4 regions of the Variovorax sp. Root434 genome follow, and region 1 is predicted to be linked to each of the others. Evidence: predicted binding sites of a transcription regulator. Region 1 holds the regulator's gene; each other region holds the start of a gene.
The links. Region 1 encodes LexA, which represses DNA repair genes until DNA is damaged. Its sites were predicted from a motif close to ACTGTATNNNNATACAGT; they were not measured.
Positions count from the first base shown of each region.

Region 2: ASD05_RS05055 (ATP-dependent helicase) is a predicted target of LexA. The motif match lies at 2,539-2,556, and genes of this name have one in related genera.
Region 3: ASD05_RS07880 (PA0069 family radical SAM protein) is a predicted target of LexA. The motif match lies at 2,311-2,328, and genes of this name have one in related genera.
Region 4: imuA (translesion DNA synthesis-associated protein ImuA) is a predicted target of LexA. The motif match lies at 3,349-3,366, and genes of this name have one in related genera.

Region 1 is NZ_LMEK01000012.1:549,507-554,296, forward strand. Features, by position in the region: gene ASD05_RS13100 (MFS transporter) at 1-532, opposite strand, end outside; gene ASD05_RS13105 (D-2-hydroxyacid dehydrogenase family protein) at 529-1,536, opposite strand; gene ASD05_RS13110 (hypothetical protein) at 1,627-2,004, opposite strand; gene lexA (transcriptional repressor LexA) at 2,143-2,826, opposite strand; gene ASD05_RS13120 (asparaginase) at 2,900-3,865, shown strand; gene adk (adenylate kinase) at 3,902-4,558, opposite strand; gene kdsB (3-deoxy-manno-octulosonate cytidylyltransferase) at 4,692-4,790, opposite strand, start outside.
Region 2 is NZ_LMEK01000003.1:73,736-78,525, reverse strand. Features, by position in the region: gene hpf (ribosome hibernation-promoting factor, HPF/YfiA family) at 1-75, opposite strand, end outside; gene ASD05_RS05055 (ATP-dependent helicase) at 405-2,525, opposite strand; gene corA (magnesium/cobalt transporter CorA) at 2,751-3,737, shown strand; gene ASD05_RS05045 (YoaK family protein) at 3,795-4,547, shown strand; gene ASD05_RS05040 (5'-methylthioadenosine/adenosylhomocysteine nucleosidase) at 4,540-4,790, opposite strand, start outside.
Region 3 is NZ_LMEK01000006.1:250,653-255,442, forward strand. Features, by position in the region: gene ASD05_RS07860 (SRPBCC family protein) at 1-121, opposite strand, end outside; gene ASD05_RS07865 (SAM-dependent methyltransferase) at 164-1,123, opposite strand; gene ASD05_RS07870 (thiol-disulfide oxidoreductase DCC family protein) at 1,156-1,578, opposite strand; gene ASD05_RS07875 (GbsR/MarR family transcriptional regulator) at 1,639-2,232, opposite strand; gene ASD05_RS07880 (PA0069 family radical SAM protein) at 2,349-3,443, shown strand; gene ASD05_RS07885 (LysR family transcriptional regulator) at 3,834-4,760, shown strand; gene ASD05_RS30020 (hypothetical protein) at 4,777-4,790, opposite strand, start outside.
Region 4 is NZ_LMEK01000012.1:203,621-208,410, forward strand. Features, by position in the region: gene ASD05_RS11545 (porin) at 1-143, shown strand, start outside; gene ASD05_RS11550 (Bug family tripartite tricarboxylate transporter substrate binding protein) at 161-1,126, shown strand; gene ASD05_RS11555 (aldo/keto reductase) at 1,113-1,940, opposite strand; gene ASD05_RS11560 (ABC transporter substrate-binding protein) at 2,135-3,265, opposite strand; gene imuA (translesion DNA synthesis-associated protein ImuA) at 3,382-4,194, shown strand; gene ASD05_RS11570 (Y-family DNA polymerase) at 4,163-4,790, shown strand, end outside.

The DNA.
Region 1 (4,790 bases):
CTGTCGCGCTTGCGACACTGAGCGCCGCAATGGCCAGGAAAGCCATGCGCCAGCCCAGGTGGCCGCCGATCAGCGCGCCGATGGGCAGGCCCAGCACCGAGGCCATGGACCAGCCCAGGAAGACGAAGGTGACGGCGCGTCCGCGCTGCTCCGGCGGCACCAGCATGCCGGCGCAGGCCGCGGCCTGGGGCGTGAAGATGGCTGGAGCGACCACCGTGAGCATGCGCACCGGCAGCAGGGCGCCGAAGCTCGGCATCAGAGCGCAGAGGATGTGGCCCGCGGCGTACCAGAGCAGGCTGAGCGCCAACAACTGGCGGCGGTCCCAGCCCGCGACCGCCGCGGCCAGCAGCGGTGCGCCGACGCACATCACAGCCGCTGCGGCCGTGATCAGCTGGCCCGCGGTGGCGGCCGTGACCGAAAGCGATGTGCTGATTTCATTGAGCGTGCCGGGCACCACCATCACGCCCGTGCCGATCACGAAATTGCCGGCGAGCAGCGCCCAGAGCGCACCCTGGGGCGCCGGCCGGTTCACCGGCGAACCTGCAGCGCGCCGGGATTCACGATGTTCGTCGGATTGCCGTTGATGTAGCTCACCACGTTGTCGAACGCCTGACCGAAGTAGCTCTCGTAGCTCTCCTGCTCGACATAGCCGATGTGCGGCGTACAGATGCAGTTCTCGAGCCGCAGCAGCGCATGGCCTTGCAGCGGCGGCTCGCTCTCGAACACGTCGATGGCGGCCAGCCCGGGGCGGCCGCGGTTGAGCGCGGCGAGCAGGGCGTCGGCTTCGACCAGTTCGGCGCGCGAAGTGTTGACGAACAGCGCCGTCGGCTTCATGCGCGAGAGATCTTCCAGCGTGATGAGGCCGTTGGTCTCTTCGTTGAGACGCAGATGCACCGACAGCACGTCGGCCGCGGCAAAGAACTCGTGGCGGTTCTGTGCGACCTGGAAGCCGTCGGAGCGGGCCTTGGCGCAACTGGCTTCACGGCCCCAGATCACGACCTGCATCCCGAAAGCCTGCCCATAGCGCGCCACCAGTTGGCCGATGCGGCCATAACCCCAGATGCACAGCGTCTTGCCCTTGAGCACCGAGCCGATCCCGAAGTTGGGCGGCATCGATGCCGACTTGAGCCCCGACTGCTGCCACGCGCCGTGCTTGAGGTTGCTGATGTACTGCGGCAGCCGGCGCATGGCGGCCATGATGAGCGCCCAGGTGAGCTCGGCAGGCGCTTGCGGCGAGCCCGAGCCCTCCGCAACCGCGACGCCACGTTCCGTGCAGGCAGTAACGTCGATGTGCCCGGCGACACGCCCCGTCTGCGAGATGAGCTTGAGCTTCGGCAGCTTTTCGATCAGCTGGCGCGAGATCTGGGTGCGCTCGCGGATCAGCACGATCACGTCGGCATCCTTGAGGCGAACCGAAAGCTGCCCGATGCCCTTCACCGTATTGGTATAGACCTTGGCCGCGTACGCGTCCAGCTTGGCGGCGCAGCGCAGTTTGCGCACGGCGTCCTGGTAATCGTCGAGGATCACAATGTTCATGGCGTGCCATTGTGCCTCGCAGCATTGGAATGTCGTGCCAGTGAACGTTTGGATACCCACCCCCGCAGCCGCTCGCAGGGGTGTTCGGGCTCAGTGCAGGCGGGTCGAACGAGGGGCCGCGGCCGTGGTTTCGGCGGTTTCGAGTGCGGCCAGCCGGTCGAGTTCGGCGCAGACATCGGCCATGCGGCCCGAGATCACGACGCGGTTGCTGCGCTGCTGGCCCATGCCGTCGACCACGCGAACCACGCGCAACGGACGCGCCGGCGTGGCGCTGGCTGCTGCGGGTGTTGCGCCGCCGCCGGCGCGGGCGGTGCAGGCAGGGCGCACCGCCACGTAGCGAAGTCCGGCCGAGGATTCGGCAGCGTCGAGGCGATCCCTGCGGCGAGGACGGTGTGCCGGCATCAGGCGGCTGGCCAGCGATTGCAGCGGCATCCAGAAATCAGCGATGGCGAGGAGGGCGATTCCCATGTGAACTCCAAAAAAGTATGAGGTTGAACACAGGCAGGATTTCTTGAATCGGCTGCGACAGGGTGATGGCGACTCTTCGCCATACGCCCGCCACCTGTTGCTGCCGGATGGGGTGCTGCGGAAAGCAGGCCGCAGGGCCTACATCAGCATGGTGTTGCGGATGAGCCCGACCGCGAGGCCTTCGATTTCGAAAGGCTCGCCGGGCTGGACGATGATGGTCGGGTAGTCGGGGTTCTCGGCGTGCAGTTCGATGACCTGCTTGTTGCGCTTCAGGCGCTTGACGGTCACTTCGTCGCCCAGGCGCGCAACCACGATCTGGCCGTTGCGCGCTTCCTTGGTGGCCTGCACCGCGAGCAGGTCGCCGTCCATGATGCCGGCGTCGCGCATCGACATGCCGCGCACCTTGAGCAGGTAGTCGGGCTGGCGCTGGAACAGCGTGTTCTCGACGTAGTAGGTCTGGTCGACGTGCTCCTGCGCGAGGATGGGCGAGCCGGCTGCGACGCGGCCGATGAGCGGCAATGCCAGCTGGGCCATGCCGGGCAGCGAGAGCGAGAACTGGCCGCCTTCGCGGTGGCGTGTTTCATTGAGCGAACGCAGGGCGTCGCCCTTGAGGCGGATGCCGCGCGAGGTGCCGCTCACGAGCTCGATGACGCCCTTTCGCGCCAGTGCCTGCAAATGCTCTTCGGCGGCGTTGGCCGACTTGAACCCGAGCTCGTTGGCGATTTCGGCGCGCGTGGGCGGCGCACCGGTGCGTGCGATGGCGCTCTGGATCAGGTCCAGGATCTGCTGCTGGCGGGCTGTAAGCTTCACGGCGAACTGCATATGTGGTTCCTTGCGGCACTGGCTAGATATCCAGTAGCTGTATTTTTAACCAGTTTTTAAAAGTTGACAAGCCATGGTCAATTCCTCTTCGCCTGAATCGCGCCGCCGTGTCGTGGTTTTGGGCACGGGCGGCACCATTGCCGGCCGGGCCGCCAGCAGCGGCGACAACATCGGCTACACCGCGGGACAGGTCGGCGTGGCCGACCTGTTGGGCGGCATCGAGGCGCCCGAAGGCGTGTTGCTGGAGGCGGAGCAGGTCGCGCAGCTCGACAGCAAGGACATGTCGTTCGCCATCTGGCAGCAACTGGCCCGGCGCTGTGCGCACTGGCTGGCGCAGGCCGACGTGGCGGGCGTGGTGATCACGCACGGCACCGACACGCTCGAAGAGACCGCGTTCTTCCTGCACTCGGTGCTGGCGCCTTCCAAGCCCGTGGTACTGACCTGCGCGATGCGCCCGGCGACCGCGCTGGCGCCCGACGGACCGCAGAACGTGCGTGACGCCATCAGCGTTGCCGCGACGCAGGGCGCGCGAGGCGTATCGGTGGTGTGCGCCGGCACGATCCACAGCGGCATTGACATCCAGAAGGTGCACACCTATCGGCCTGACGCCTTTGCTTCAGGCGACGCGGGGCCCGTCGGTTATGTCGAGGAAGGGGAGCTTCGCCTTGTCCGGTCGTGGCCGGAAGGCGCTGCATCACGCGCGTCGAAGATTTTTCTGGAGGCTGCGGTTCAGTGGCCCCGCGTCGAGATCATCGTGAGCCATGCCGGCGCCAGCGGTGCTGTGATCGATGCGCTGCTGCAGTCCGGCGGTGCCGATCCCGTGCGAGGACTGGTGCTTGCCGCCACTGGCAACGGCACCCTGCACCACGCCCTGGAAGCGGCCGCGCTCAAGGCACAGGACGCAGGCGTTGCGATCGTTCGCGCCACGCGTTGCGCCAACGGGCGCATCCTGCCGAAGGCCGGGGACGCGCTGCGCGATGCTGGCGCGCTGACGCCCGTGAAGGCGCGCATTGCGCTGATGCTGGAACTGCTGGGGTGAAAGCAAAACCGCCCCGTACAGGGGCGGTTGGGAGGATCAGCTGTTCAGGGCAGCCAGTGCACGTTGCGTGATCTCGTCCACCGTGCCCACGCCCTTGATGGCGCGGTATTTCGGGGCGGCGGCCGGGTCGGCCTCGGCCCAGGCCGAGTAGTAGTCGACCAGTGGACGCGTCTGCTGGCTATACACCTCGAGCCGTTTGCGCACGGTTTCTTCCTTGTCGTCCTCGCGCTGGATCAGTTCCTCGCCGGTCACGTCGTCCTTGCCTTCAACCTTGGGTGGATTGAACTTGACGTGATAGGTGCGGCCCGAGGCGGGGTGAGAGCGGCGGCCGCTCATGCGTTCGATGATGTCGCTGAAAGGCACGTCGATCTCGAGCACGTAGTCGAGCTTGACGCCCGCCGCCTTCATGGCATCGGCCTGGGGAATGGTGCGGGGGAAGCCGTCGAACAGGAAGCCGCTGGCGCAATCGGGTTGCGCAATGCGTTCCTTCACGAGATTGATGATCAGGTCATCGCTGACCAGTGCGCCGGCGTCCATCACGGCCTTGGCCTGCAGGCCGAGCGGCGTGCCGGCCTTGACGGCGGCGCGCAGCATGTCGCCGGTCGAGATTTGGGGAATGCTGTATTTCTGGCAGATGAAGGCCGCTTGCGTGCCTTTGCCCGCCCCGGGCGCGCCCAGCAAAATTAGTCTCATGGTTTCCTCGGACGGTTCTTGGATTTTGTGTCGCACCAAGCGTCGGCCCCAGGGCTGGGCTAGGCGGAGTTGCTTCGAGGATAGCACGCGTGCCCGCGAAGAATTTCCGCTGCCGGGCAGGCTGCAGAGCGTCTCAGGCGGGGGGCGCGGCGGCAAAGACGGCACGCACGCGCACCAGGTCTTCGGGCGTGTCGATGCCCGGTCCGGGGGCGACATGGCTCACATGCACCGC
Region 2 (4,790 bases), on a different contig from region 1:
GTCCAGCTTGCTCGTGACGTAGGTGCGCAAGGCAGGTGTGACGTCGAGGTGATGACCGCTGATCGTCAAATTCATGAATGACCTCCTGGAATTGACGGTTGGGGAAATGACCGCACTGCGGAATGCAGCTTGGCCGGCGAGAAACGGGAGTTGTGAGAGAGGGGGCGGGGGGAAGAAAAGAAGAAGGCAGAGGGCAAGTTCGATTCACTATGCCCAAGCTGTCACGGTATTGCAATACCTGAGTTGCCCGGGGTTTCTGCGCTTTGTGTGCGGCATTTCACACGCTAGCGAATCGATAGCATCTGGCACGCACAGGGCAGGCGATGCGGCGATTCATCCGGAACAAGTGTTTCATCTTCCGGCAGCGCGTGACCCTGCCGCCGGAAGGGCCAGCAGCTGCCCGGTCAGCGCCAGGCCGCGCGCATCCGGTTGCGCAGGTCGATCACCGCGCTCGGCGGCGGCACGGCCGGCGGCCGTTCCGGCGGAGGAGGCCAGGTCTGCTGCTCGAAGCCGGCCAGATCGGCCTCGGCAATGAAGCGCGTGCGGTTGGCATACAGGTGCCGGTCGCCGCGCACCGCCTGCTGCGTGATGTAGAAGCGCTGCGGCACCAGCAGGTGCAGGTGGTCGCGCGCCCGGGTCATCGCCACGTAGAGCAGCCGGCGCTCTTCTTCCAGTTCGTGCGCGCCCTGCGCCACGTCGGCCGGCAGGCAGCCGTCGACCACGTTGAGCACGTGCACGGAGTTCCATTCCTGCCCCTTGGCCGAGTGGATGGTCGAGAGGATCAGGTAGTCCTCGTCGAGCAGCGGCGGACCCGGGCGATCGCTGGTGGCCTCGGGCGGGTCGAGCGTGAGTTCGGCGAGGAAGCGTTCGCGCGAGGCATACCCGGCGGCAAGCCGCGCCAGTTGCTCGACGTCGGCGCGCCGCACGCCGGAGGTGTCTTCATACAGGCGCTCCAGGTGCGGCAGGTACCAGGCCATCGCCAGTTCCACATCGGCCGGCCACTTCAGCGCCGGCGCGCGCAAGGCGGCATAGGCTGCGGCGAAGTCGGCCCACTGCGCGCGAGCAGCGGCCGGCGGCACGAAGTCGCGCACTGCCGCGGCCGGATCGGCCGCCTGGTCCATTGCGTCGAGCAGCCGCGTGCCGGTGACGGGGCCTATGCCCGGTATCAGCTGCGTCACGCGGAACCCCGCCATGCGCCCACGCGGGTTCTGCGCAAAACGCAGCACCGCGAGCAGGTCCTTCACATGCGAGGCCTCGAGAAACTTGAGCCCACCGAACTTCACGAAGGGGATGTTGCGCCGCGCCAGCTCGAGTTCGAGCGCCGCGCTGTGCGTCGAAGTGCGGAACAGCACCGCCTGCGACTTCAGCGCCAGCCCGCCTTCGCGGTGCGCCAGCACCTTGTCGGCCACCCAGCGTGCCTGCCCGGCCTCGTCGGGCAAGAGCACCAGCAGCGGCTTGCCGGCCGAGGGCTTGTCGGTCCACAGCGTCTTGGCGTGCCGCTCGGCCGCCTGTGCGATCACGCGGTTCGAGACGTCGAGGATGGGCTGCGTCGAGCGGTAGTTGCGCTCCAGCGTGACGACGCGGGCCTGCTGCGTGAACTGCGACGGAAAGTCGAGGATGTTGCGCACCGTCGCGCCGCGAAACGAATAGATCGACTGCGCGTCGTCGCCCACCACCGTCACCCCGCGTCCATCGGGCTTGAGCGCCAACAGGATCGAGGCCTGCAGCAGGTTGGTGTCCTGGTACTCGTCGATCAGCACATGGTCGAAGCGTGCGCCGATGTGCGCGGCCAGTGCGGGCTCGGCGGCCATCCCGGCCCAGTAGAGCAGCAGGTCGTCGTAGTCGAGCACGTTCTGCTGCTGCTTGGCCTCGACGTAGGCGCCAAACAGCTTCTTGAGCTCGACCTCCCATTCGCCGCACCAGGGAAAGGCTTCCTTCAGCACCTCGGCCAGCGGCGCGCGCGTGTTGACGCAGCGCGAGTAGATCGACAGGCAGGTGCCCTTGCGCGGAAAACGATTCACGGTGGAAGACAGGCCCTGCTCATGGCGCACCAGCCCCATCAGGTCTTCGGCATCGCCGCGGTCGTGGATCGTGAAGTTCTCGCCGAGCCCGATCTGCGGCGCGTACTCGCGCAGCAGCCGCGCGCCGATGCCGTGGAAGGTGCCGGCCCACGGCAGCGCGGGCGGCGCCTCGGACTTCAGGCCGAGCACCCGCGCCAGCACCTGGCCGGCGCGGCGTTCCATCTCCTGCGCGGCGCGGCGCGAGAAGGTCAACAGCAGCAGCCGCTGCGGATCGACACCGCCCGCGATGAGATGCGCCACGCGGTGCGCCAGCGTGCTGGTCTTGCCCGAGCCGGCGCCGGCAATAACCAGCAGCGGCCGCTCGTCGCGTTCCGCAATGGCCGCACCCACGCCATGCTCGACCGCAGCACGCTGCGCATCGTTGAGCGTCGCAAGCGCGGCGGCCAGGCGCTCGGCCTGGGTCTTCGGCGCGGCGGGAAAAACAGGAAGCGCAGCGGTCTGCATGGAGAGCGACTTTACTGTATGTCCGTCCAGCCCAACCATGGGGCAGTCATGTGGCCGGTGACATAATCGCGCCTCGCTGCAACCGGAGATTCTTCCTATGGAAACCGCCCCGTCTCGGCAGCTTTCAACTCCCTTTCACTGACGCTCTTTTCGCGCGCGTCGGGCCCGGGAATTGAAAGCGCCCCTCCCTCGCCCAACGTTTCAGTCATACCCGGGAGTGAGCCCATGCTCAACATCTTTACGCTCGCCAACGGTCGCCTCGTCCAGGAAGAGATCGAGTCGCTCGAAGAGCTCTCCAAGTTCCAGCCGATCTGGGTCGACCTCGAGTCGCCCACGCTCGAAGAGAAGCGCTGGATCAAGCAGTACTACGGCCTCTCGATTCCCGAAGACGCGATGGACGAGGACATCGAGGAGTCGGCCCGCTTCTACGAGGAAGACAACGGCGAGCTGCACATCCGCTCCGACTTCCTGATCGACGACGACGAAGACCCGCGGTCGGTGCGCGTGGCGTTCATCCTGAACCAGCACAACACCGAGCTTCGCAGCCGCGGCGTGCTGTTCTCGATCCATGACGAGGACGTGCCCGTGTTCCGGCTGCTGCGCATGCGCGCGCGCCGCGCCCCCGGGCTCATCGAGGACGCGAAGGAAGTGCTGCTCAAGCTGTTCGATGCCGACGCCGAATACTCGGCCGACACGCTCGAGAACATCTACGACGAACTCGAGATCGCGGGCAAGAAAGTGCTCGAGGGCAATGTCAGCGACGAGTTGGCCGGCGAGGTGCTGGGCGCCATCGCGCGCCAGGAAGACTTGAACGGCCGCATCCGCCGCAACGTGATGGACACGCGCCGCGCGGTGAGCTTCATGATGCGCAGCCGCATGCTCAACGCCGAGCAGTTCGAGGAGGCCCGGCAGATCCTGCGCGACATCGAGTCGCTGGACAACCACACGGCCTTCCTGTTCGACAAGATCAACTTCCTGATGGATGCGACCGTCGGTTTCATCAACATCAACCAGAACAAGACCATCAAGATCTTCTCGGTGGCCAGCGTCGCATTGCTGCCGCCCACGCTGATCGCGAGCATCTACGGCATGAACTTCAAGTTCATGCCCGAGCTCGACTGGTCGCTGGGCTATCCCTATGCCATCGTGCTGATGGCGGCCAGCGCGCTGGTGCCGATGTGGTACTTCCGCCGGCGCGGCTGGCTCAAGTAGGCGCCGCGCGGCGGGTGCTAGAGTGGCTGGCAGCAAGCGCTGACCCGGAGAGCCACAGTGCGCAGAATCCGCTTCCTCACCAACCGCCACCGCGCGCCGTCGACCAACACCGCGCTGGGCCTGCTGCTGGCCTTCAATGCCGGGGCCGTCAACGCGGGCGGATTCCTCGTGCTCCACATGTACACCTCGCACATGACCGGCTTCGCCTCGCAGCTGGCGGACGGCATGGTGCTGGGCAACGTCACACTGCTGCTGAACGCGCTCGGCGCGATCCTGGCCTTCGTGAGCGGCGCCGCGGTCTGCGCCATGCTGGTGAACTGGGGCCGGCAGCACCGCATGCACGGCGTCTACGCCCTGCCGCTGATGCTCGAGGCGGCGCTGATGTTTCCGTTCGGGCTCATGGGCGCGATCACGCTGACCTGGCCCACGCCCTTCGCCGTGCCGCTCACGGTGCTGCTGCTGTCCTTCATCATGGGCCTGCAGAACGCGGTGGCGTCGAAGACCTCGGGCGGCAGCATCCGCACCACCCACATGACGGGCAACATCACCGACATGGGAATCGAGATCGGCAAGATGCTCTACTGGAACGGCCGCGCCAGGTCCGCCTCGATGGCGGTGCGCCACGACCGCCGCCGCATGCGCCGCGCGGGCGGGCTGGTCGGCATGTTCGTGCTCGGCGGGACGGTGGGCGCGCTCGGCTTCAAGTACGTGGGGTTCGTCTGCGTCGTGCCACTGGCCGCGCTGCTGCTCGCCCTGTCGATACCGCCGCTGCTGCGCGACATTCCGCGGCGCGGCGCCTCGCTCAGCTGACGGCCGGCAGCGTGGCGAGCCACGCGCCGACCAACGCGAGGCTGTAGCGGCTCGCGACCAGCGAGACGAAGCGCGCGAAGTCGCCATGCGCTTCGTCGTCCGCGCGGTCGGAGATCGTGCGCATTGCCGCGAAGGGCACGCCGTAGTCGTGGCACACCTGCGCCACCGCCGCGCCTTCCATCTCGACCGCAAGCGCATCGGGCAGATCGCGCCGCAGCGCTTCACTCTCGGCGGTGGTCGACA
Region 3 (4,790 bases), on a different contig from region 1:
GCCAGAACCAGCCGAAGGGCATGCCGCGAACGGGCTTGGGCTGTGCTTCTTCGCTCATCGCGGGCTGCGGTTCGACGGGGGCCAGCCCGGCGAACCTGCTTTCTTCGGGATCGTTTTGCATGAAAAGCCTCTTCTCCTCTGTCTGTTTGTATTCGTGTTGCGCTCAGTCGGCGCGGCGCCTGGCGGTGACCATGCAGTAGTCGAAGTCGCGCCAGAACATGCCCAGCGCGAGCGCGCAGTAACTGGCCACGATGTGCTTGCGCCGCCATGGGCTGAGCCTGCCGCGCGCCTTCCAGAGTTCGGCCAGCGTGAAGCGGGTGGCCAGCACCGGGATGTGCAGCGCGCTGGGCGCGACGCGCCAGCGCAGCGACTTCACTTCCACGTCGTCGAAGCCGTGCTCATGCAGTGCAGCGATGAAGTCTTCGCGCACGGCCAGCGTGGGCACGGCCCAGCTGTCGGCCCACAGGCGGTGCAGCCAGCCCGCGAGGCGGCCGGGGCTGCGGCGAAGCAGGAAACCGTCGACGACCGCGAGGCGCGCGCCGGGCTTCAGCAGCCGCGCGGCTTCGCGGACGAAGTCGGCCTTGCCGGTGCCGCCGGCATAGCAGGCGCTCTCGATGGCCCACGCGCCATCGGCTTGTGCGGCGGGCAGGCCGGTGCGGGTGTAGTCGGCTTCGAGATGCGCCATGCGGTCCGCCACGCCCGCAGCGGCGTCGAGCTTCGCGGCGATGCGGTTCTGCACGGCAACGTTGGTCACGGTGATGGCATACAGCGAAGGGTTGTCGCCGACCAGTGTTCGCGCGGTGGCGCCGGCGCCACAGCCCATGTCGATCACGCAGCGGCGTTGCGCTGTGCTGCCGGGCCGTGCCTGGCCGAGCTGCAGCGCGCGGCCGACCACGCGGTTCATTTCCACCAGCATGCCTTCGCGCCGCAGCGGGTTCAGGCCCGCGCGCCAGAAGCCGAAGTGCATGTTGTAGCTGGGGCTCCACGCGCTGTAGTCGACTGCGACTTCGGTGAAGTAGTCCTGTGTGTCCTCGGCCGTGATGGGCGCGCTAGCGTGGCTCGCCGGTATACGCAGGGTCGTGTCGTGGGGCGTGCGGAGGTCGGGCCGGAAAACAGTGGACATGGCGATTCCCTCAGATGGTTGTTGGTTGGTTCTCAGAGGCGGCAGTTGCCGTCGTCGCAGGAGGGCGCGACGCGCCCCGCCAGCCTTGCGGCCAGCCAGCGCGGAATGCGGTAGCGGTTGCGCGCCAGCAGCGCGTAGGCGCGGTCGGCCAGCGGTGCGACCAGAGGCAGGTCGAGCAGGAAGCTGCCGCTGGACAGGCCGACCGCCGTGCGGCAGATGCGGATCGCCGGCACGCCGACGAAGACCCGGCCTTCGGCGTCCGATACGTGGATGGACGCCATCAGCGCATTGCGCGGGGCCGGACCGCTGCTGAACGCCGCTGGCGAGCAGTCGACCAGTTGCAGCCGGGCTGCCGCGTCGCGCGCCTTGAGGCTGCCCATTTCGGCCGAGCAGATCGCGCAGCTGGCGTCGAAGTAGATCGTGAGCGGGTAGGCGGGAAGGGCGGGGCGGCTCATGGTGTTCTTGGTTATCGATATTTCTGTCAAAACAGAAATTAATGGGCAAAAAAAGAGACCTCAGATCATCGGCAGGCTGGCATGGTGCGCGTCGAGGTCATCGCCCTTGCCGCCCTTGCCGGGCGATGCCGATTCGCCGCGAACGAACTTCTGCACGCTGGCGCCCAGCGTCATCACCTTGTCGAGCGTGCCGGGCGACAGCCGCAGCATTTCGTCGGCCCAGGTGGCGAGCTTGTCCATGAGTTCCATGGTGGAGCGGATGCGGTCCTGCGCATCGGCGGGCTCCTTCTGGAAGTCGGGGCTGGAAACCAGCTCGCGCAGTACGCGCACGGTCGGGTCGAACTCGCGTTCCTTGCGCTCGCGCACGACGGTGCGGAACAGCTCCCACACGTCGACGCTGGTCTCGAAATAGTCGCGGCGGTCGCCCAGCGTGTGGGTCACGCGCACGAGGTTCCAGGCCTGCAGTTCCTTGAGGCTGTTGCTGATGTTGGAGCGGGCCACGCCGAGCGTTTCGCTCAGTTCCTCCGCGTTCATCGGCTTGCCGTGCGCGAAGAGCAGCGCGTGGATCTGCGAGACGGTGCGATTGACGCCCCACATCGAGCCCATTTCACCCCAGTGCAGCACGAACTTGCGTTGAATGTCGGTGAGTTCCATGGCGTCGAGTTTAGGATTTACGAAATTTCTGTCAATAGAGAAATAGAAAAATCGGCGACGAATGTGAATCGGTGAAATACTGTATGAATACACAGTATTTAAGCCAAGGAGCTGTCATGCCAACTGCACGGATTCCCATTCACGCCATCAAGGGCCGCGGTGCGGTCACGCAACTCGCGCATCGTTTTTCGAAGGACGAGCGCAACGCCTTCGACGACGGCTGGGGCACGCTCGAAGAAAGCGTGGCCGAGGCCGACGAGCTGCAGCCCATCGCCACCGAGATCCGCTTCGAGGACGTGAAGTCGGTGCTCAACGAGAACGACTCGCCCGACGTCCCCTTCGACCGCTCGATCAATCCCTACCGCGGCTGCGAGCATGGCTGCATTTATTGCTTTGCCCGGCCCACGCACAGCTACCTGAATCTCTCTCCGGGCCTCGACTTCGAGACCAAGCTCATCGCCAAGCGCAACATCGTCGAGGTGCTGCGCGCCGAACTTGGGCGCAGGAGCTATCGACCCAGCCACGTCGCCATCGGAACCGCCACCGACTGCTACCAGCCCATCGAGCGCGAACTGCGGCTCACGCGCTCGATCATCGAACTGCTGAAGGAAACGCGGCACCCGTTCGCGCTGGTCACCAAGTCGAGCGCCATCGAGCGCGACCTTGACCTGATCGCGCCCATGGCGGCCGACCGCCTTGCGGCCGTGTACGTCACCGTGACCACACTCGACGGCGAACTCGCCCGAAAACTGGAGCCGCGCGCCGCAGCGCCGCATCGGCGGCTGCGAACCATCCGTACGCTGGCCGCGGCCGGCGTGCCGGTGGGCGTGAGCGTGGCGCCGCAGATCCCCTTCGTGACCGAGGACATGGAACTGGTGCTCGAGGCCGCGTGGGAGGCCGGCGCGCGCAGCGCCTTCTACACGGTGGTGCGGCTGCCCTGGGAGGTGGCGCCGCTCTTCAAGGAATGGCTTGCGCTGCACTATCCGCAGCGCGCCGATCGCATCATGGCGCGCATCCACGAGATGCGCGGCGGCAAGGACTACGACGCCGACTTCGCCACGCGCATGAAAGGCTCGGGCCTGTGGGCCGACCTGATCCACCAGCGTTTCGAGAAGGCCGCGAAACGCCTTGGCTTCAACCGCGAGCGCATTCCGCTGGACATCACCGCGTTCCGGCCGCCGGGCGCGGTGGGGCAGGGCAGCCTGTTCTAGGTGCGCGGGCTGGAGGCCCGGTGGGCAAGGTGGATCACGGCCCCGCCCTGCCGGGCCATTTGTCCCGCAAAGATTTATATATGAATCGGCAAAAGGCCAATTGCGGAAAAAACGTCTTGGCGGAGATAGTGGATTAGATCAACTATCCGCTATTTCCCTATAAATGGCGGCCGCGCGGAATAGCTCGCGGCGACGGCCTATTTGAAGTTTATTTTGCGGAGGCACCCGTCGATGATAATTGGTCAGTTGCTGCTCAGTTTCTTGTAATTGTATCCGCGCCTGATAGATTTTGATCGATTGCAAAGCAGTGATTGATCGATAGCAAAAACGGAATTGATAAATCGAAGCGCGCAAGCAAATTTGAAATCACCTATTGACAGAAAGAATCTCGTGCTCGACCTGAATGAAGTCGCAATGTTCGTCCAAGTCGCGCGCTTCGGCAGTTTTGCCGAGGCGGCGCGGCAGCTGCGCATGCCCTCGGCAACGGTGAGCCGCCGCATCCAGCAGCTCGAGGCGCGCCTGGGCACCCGGCTGATGCAGCGCTCGACCCGCAAACTGACGCTGACCAGCGCGGGAGAAACCTTTCGCGAACGATGCGGCCCCGCGGTCGAGGAGCTGATCGAAGCGGGGCAATCGCACGTCTGCGGCAACCAGGAGCCGTGCGGCCCGGTACGGGTGGCTGCATCGGCCAGCTTCTTCGAATACTTCGAGATGGAATGGGTGACGGCGTTTCTCGATGCACATCCTTTGGTCCAACTCGACTTCGTTCTCAGCGATGTCCCGGCGGATCTCATTGCCGATCGCATCGACGTGGCGTTTCGCATTGGCCCACTGGCGGACTCGAGCTACGTTTCCCGAAGGATTTTCGCGAGCGACGCTGGCCTCCTGGCCAGCCCTGCCTACCTGGCGGCGCACGGTGTACCCGGCACTCTGCAAGAGCTGAGCGAGCACGAATGCCTGACGCAGCCACCGGAAACCGGCAGCCACGCCATCTGGCGCATGCAGGGGCCTGACGGTACAGAGGAAGAGGTGCGAGTGAGAGGGCGCTTCACCAGCAATGTGCAGGTGGCGCTGCGCAGGGCCGCCTGCGCCGGGCTCGGCATCGTCGCGTTGCCGGCGGTCCTGACGGCATCGGAAGTGGCCACGGGCCAGCTGGTGCCCGTGCTGCCGCAGTACATGCGAGCGGGCCGCGGCATGAGCGTGGTGTATCCCAGCCGCCAGCAGCGTCCCCTGGCAGTTTCGGCATTCGTCGACATGGCGGTGGAAAAACTCTGCCTGCAGGAATGGCTGCCGCTGGCCAGCGCGGAGCCGGCGTGAGCGAGGGCGGGTGGCCTCAATTGACGCGAC
Region 4 (4,790 bases), 350 kb from region 1:
TCTCCAAGCGCACCGCGCTCTACGGCACCTACGCGCGGCTCATGAACAGCGGGCAGGCGCGCTACGTGGTCAGCGGCGGCGTGGCGCCGGCGGCCGGGCAGCGCTCGACCGGATGGGAATTCGGCGTGCGTCATCTCTTTTGAAGCGGAGGGCCTTCATCATGCGACGCAGGACATTCACGCTGGCGGCCCTTGCCGCCGGTACGGCATTGCCGGGAACGGCGGCATGGAGCGCCGATGGGTTTCCCAACAAGCCGTTGAAGCTGATCGTGGGCTTCGCGGCCGGCGGCGGCGCCGACGTGCTCACGCGCATCATCGCGGAGGGGCTGGCCAAGCAGCTCGGCCAGCAGGTGATCGTGGAGAACCGGCCCGGCGCCGACGGCGTGCTGGCCGCGCAGGCCACCTCGTCGGCCAAACCCGACGGCTACACGCTCCTGATGGGCACCAACACCGCGATGGTGGCCGCGCCCACGCTGCGGCCGACGCCGCCCTACGACCCCTTCAAGGCCTTCACGCCGATCAGCTCGGCCGGGCAGTTCTCGATGTTCCTGGTGGTGCCCACCAGTCTGCCGGTGAAGAGCGTGAACGAGCTGCTCGCGCTGGTGGCCTCGAAGCCCGGCGCGCTCAACTCGGCGTCGAGCAACAGCGCCTCGGAACTCGCGATGCTGCAGCTGCTGGGCGACCGCAAGGTGGTCAACGCGCGTTACAAGGGCGACATGCAGGCCATGACCGACCTGCTGGGCGGGCAGATCCAGATGATGTTCACCACCGGCACGCTGGCGCCGGGCTTCGTGAAGGAAGGGCGCATCCGCGCGCTGGTGACGCTGCTGCCGCAGCGCAGCGCACTGTTGCCCGACGTGCCCACGGGCGGCGAGCTGGGGCTGGGCAAGCTCACCATCACGCCATGGGCCGGCTTCTTCGGGCCGCCCGGGCTGCCGCAGGCGATCACCGAAAGGCTCTCGCAGGAGCTGCAGAACACGTTGAAGCGCCCCGAGGTGCATGCGCAATTGGTGCAACAGGGCTTCGAGGGCTACGGCATGAGCCCCGCGAAGTTCGCCGAGTTCTTCCGCGCACTGTACGACGCCTTCGGCGCCACCGTGCGCGAGCACAACGTCAAGTTCGAATAGCGGCGGCTTCTCGCTGCCAGAAGGCCGCGTCGGGAAAACTGCCCGCGCCGGCTGCCGCGTTGTCGGCCATGTGTTCGGCGCGACTGGTGCCCGGTATGGCGCAGGTCACGGCCGGATGGCTCAGCACGAACTTCAGCAGCACCTGCGCCCAGCTCGTGCAGCCGATCTCGCCGGCCCAGGCGGGCAGGGGCCGGTCGCGCAGCCGGCGCAGCAGTCCGCCGCCGCCGAAGGGCATGTTGACGATCACCGCCACGCCGCGCTCGGCCGCCAGCGGCAGCAGGCGCTGCTCGGCCTCGCGCGCGTCGAGCGAGTAGTTGATCTGCAGGAAGTCGAGCTTCTCGGCCTTGAGCACCGCTTCGACCTCGCCGTAGGCCGAGGCGGTGTAGTGCGTGATGCCGATGTAGCGCACGCGGCCTTGCTCCTTCCAGCCGTGCAGCGTGGCGAGGTGCGTGCGCCAGTCGACGAGGTTGTGCACCTGCATCAGGTCCATGCGCTGCGTGCGCAGCCGCGCGAAGGACTGCTCCATCTGCGCGATGCCGGCCTCGCGGCCCGAGGTCCAGACCTTGGTGGCGAGAAAGGCCTTGCCTTGCAGCTTCGACGCGGCCAGCAGCTCGCCGGTGCTTTCCTCGGAGCGGCCGTACATCGGCGAGCTGTCGATCACCGTGCCGCCGGCCGCGAACAGTGCGTCGAGCACGCCGGGCAGGCGCGCGTATTCCTCGCTGCCGGGGCGCTGGTCGAAGCCGATCCAGGTGCCGCAGCCGATCACGGGCAGGGCCTCCTGGGTGGAGGGGATGGGGCGGGTGTTCATCTTCATCGCAGGCCTGCCTTGTTGCTGGGCGAAGGAGGGGAGCGCGGCGCCGGCGCAAAGTGCGACGCTCGCGCGCAGCAGCCGGGCGCGCGTGAGAGCGGGAAGGTGGGGCTCGTTCGTGAAAGGCGTCGTCACGGACGAAATTCTGCGCCGGCAGGTTCCGGCTTGGAACCTGTCGGGGCCAGCAGCAGGCAGGGCCCTCAGCGCAGGTAGCGCCCGTCGGCCTTCAGCATCGACAGCTCGGAGAAGGTGAGGCCGCGGTGCTCGCCGGGCCGGTACGACACCGCAATGCCGCCGATGTCGAGCGTCTTGAACGACTCCAGGCCCTTCTGCAGCGATTCCGGCGTCGGGTTCGCCCCGGCGCGCTTCAGGCCTTCGACCATGACCTTCGCAGCGACGTAGCCCTCGAGGCTGGCATAGCCGAACTCGGTCGCGCCGATCTTCTTCATGGCCGCCTGGTACTCGGCGATCACCGGCATCGCGTTGTTCCAGGGATAGGGAACGACCTGCGAGATGACCACCCCGGCCGCGTCCTTCTTGATGTCCTGGAACAGCTTCTGCCCGTTCAGGAAGGAGAACGAATAGAAGGCCGTCTCGTTGCCCGTCGCGCGATAGGCCGTGATGAACTTCGCCGCCACCTCGTTGGTGGCCGCCAGCACCACCGCCTTGGGCTTGAGCTTGGCCAGCTCCGCGGCGCGCTCGGCGGCGTCGGAGCCGTCGTTCTTGATCGCCACGCTGCCGGCCATCTTCTCGCCGCGCTCGGCAATGAACTTCTGCGTGCTTTCCAGCGCCGACCGTGCGCCCGGGTTGTCGTTGTGGGCGAAGGCGATGCGCGAGAGGCCGATCGTGAAGAGGTGGTTCACGATGCGGCTGTACTCCTCGTCGAAGCTGATGCGCACCGGGAAGCCGTATTCGGTGGGCTTCACCACCGGGCCAGAACCCGTGTAGGGCCCGACGATGGGAACCTTGAGTTCGTTGGCCGCCTTGATCGCGCCGATCGACGACGAAGTGCCGATGGGCATCAGCACGCCGATGGCGCCGTCCTTCACGAAGGTCTTGACGTTCTCGGCGCCCTTGGCGGGGTCGTAGGCATCGTCGAGCTGGCGCAGCTCGACCGGCCGGCCGTTGATGCCGCCGCTCGCGTTCACCGCGGCGAACATGGCACGGATGCCGAGCAGGGGCTCGGGCGACAGGGACGCCAGCGGCCCCGTCTGCACGTAGGTCTGGCCGATCAGGAGCGGCTTGGTCTGCGCCTGCACCGCAGACGGAAGCCCCAGGACAGTGGAGAGAGCGACAAAGGCCGAAGCCAGCAGATGAATCTTTTTGTGCATGTTGGTAACTTAGTGTTAGCGATGCCATCTTAAGGCGATGGCCCTGCCAGGTAAATCGGGTCTTTGGTTGCGGCCTGGAAGGTACTGTATAAAAATACAGTTAACAGTCTTCACCCATGGGCCTCCCTTTCCTCGACTCCTTTTCCGCTGCCGCGGGCCGTGGCGTCTGGCATGCCGACGAACTCGGCTTGGCCGACGCGCAGGTCGCCGCCACCGGTCACGCCGCGCTCGATGCGCAGCTGCCGGGCGGCGGCTGGCCGGTGGGTGCGATGACGGAACTGCTGCAAACCACACCTGAGGCCCATGTCTGGCGGCTGCTGCTGCCCGCGCTGGCGCAGGCGGTGCAGGCGCGCGGCGGGCCGGTGGTGCTGGTCGGTGCGCCTTATGAACCCTGCGGGCCGTCGCTCGCAGCGCAGGGGCTGCCGGTGGAGGCCCTGATGTGGGTCGGGAGCGAGGCTCCGGCCGCGCGGCTGTGGGCCTGCGAGCAGGCGCTGCGCTGCGCGGACATCGCCGCCGTCGTGGCGTGGCTGCCACAGGCGCGGGTGGGCGAATTGCGGCGGTTGCAACTGGCGGCCGCGCAGCACGAGGTGTTGCTGTTCGTATGCCGGCCCGAATCGGCCGCGCTGTCGGCCTCGCCGGCGCGGCTGCGCATCCGCGCCGGACGCTGCGAATCGGATGCGTCGCAGATCGAGCTGCACATCCTCAAGCGCCGCGGCCCGCCGCTGGCCGCGCCGGTGATGCTGCCGGCGCGCAATGAACGCATGGCCGCATTGCTGGCCGCCGCCCGGCTGCGGCGCAAGCTGCGGTTGCAGCAGTCGGGCACGGTGCCGGCCGGCGAGACGGCAGCGCCTTCGGCGACCGTGGTGCGCATCGACGCGTGGAAAGGAGGGGGCCCGGATGCACTGGATCGCCTTGCAGTGGTCGCTTGACGCCGACACGCCCGACGCTCCCGCGCTGCCCACGCCCGAATCGCTGGGCTGGTGGGCGCTGCAGTACACCCCGCACGTCGCCTGGCAGGACGAAGCGCTGATGCTCGAAGTCTCCGCCTGCGAGCGCCTGTGGGGCGGGCGGTTGCAGCTGATGCGCCAGTTGCTGGCCGCCAACCCCGCGCCCGATGTGCGCATGCTGGGCGCGCAGGGCGCCACGAGCCTGATCGCGCTGGCGCGGCTGCGCCTGTTCGAGCGCGACGAGAACAGGCCCCAGGACATTCCGGCCGGCCTGCCGCTCGACACCCTGAGCGCCGCGCGTGAGCACCTCGACCTGCTCGCGCGCCTGGGCTGCCGCACCTGGGGCGATGTGGCGGCACTGCCGCGCGGCGGCCTCACGCGGCGCTTCGGCACCGGCTTGCGCGAGGCGCTCGACGCCGCCTGGGGCCTGCGCCCCGAAAGCCATGCCTGGCTCACGCTGCCCGACGTGTTCGAACAGAAGCTCGAACTGCCCGCGCTGGCCGAGACCGCGCCCGAACTCATGTGGTCGGCCAACCGGCTGCTGTCGGCCCTGCAGATCTGGCTGCGCGCCCGTCAGC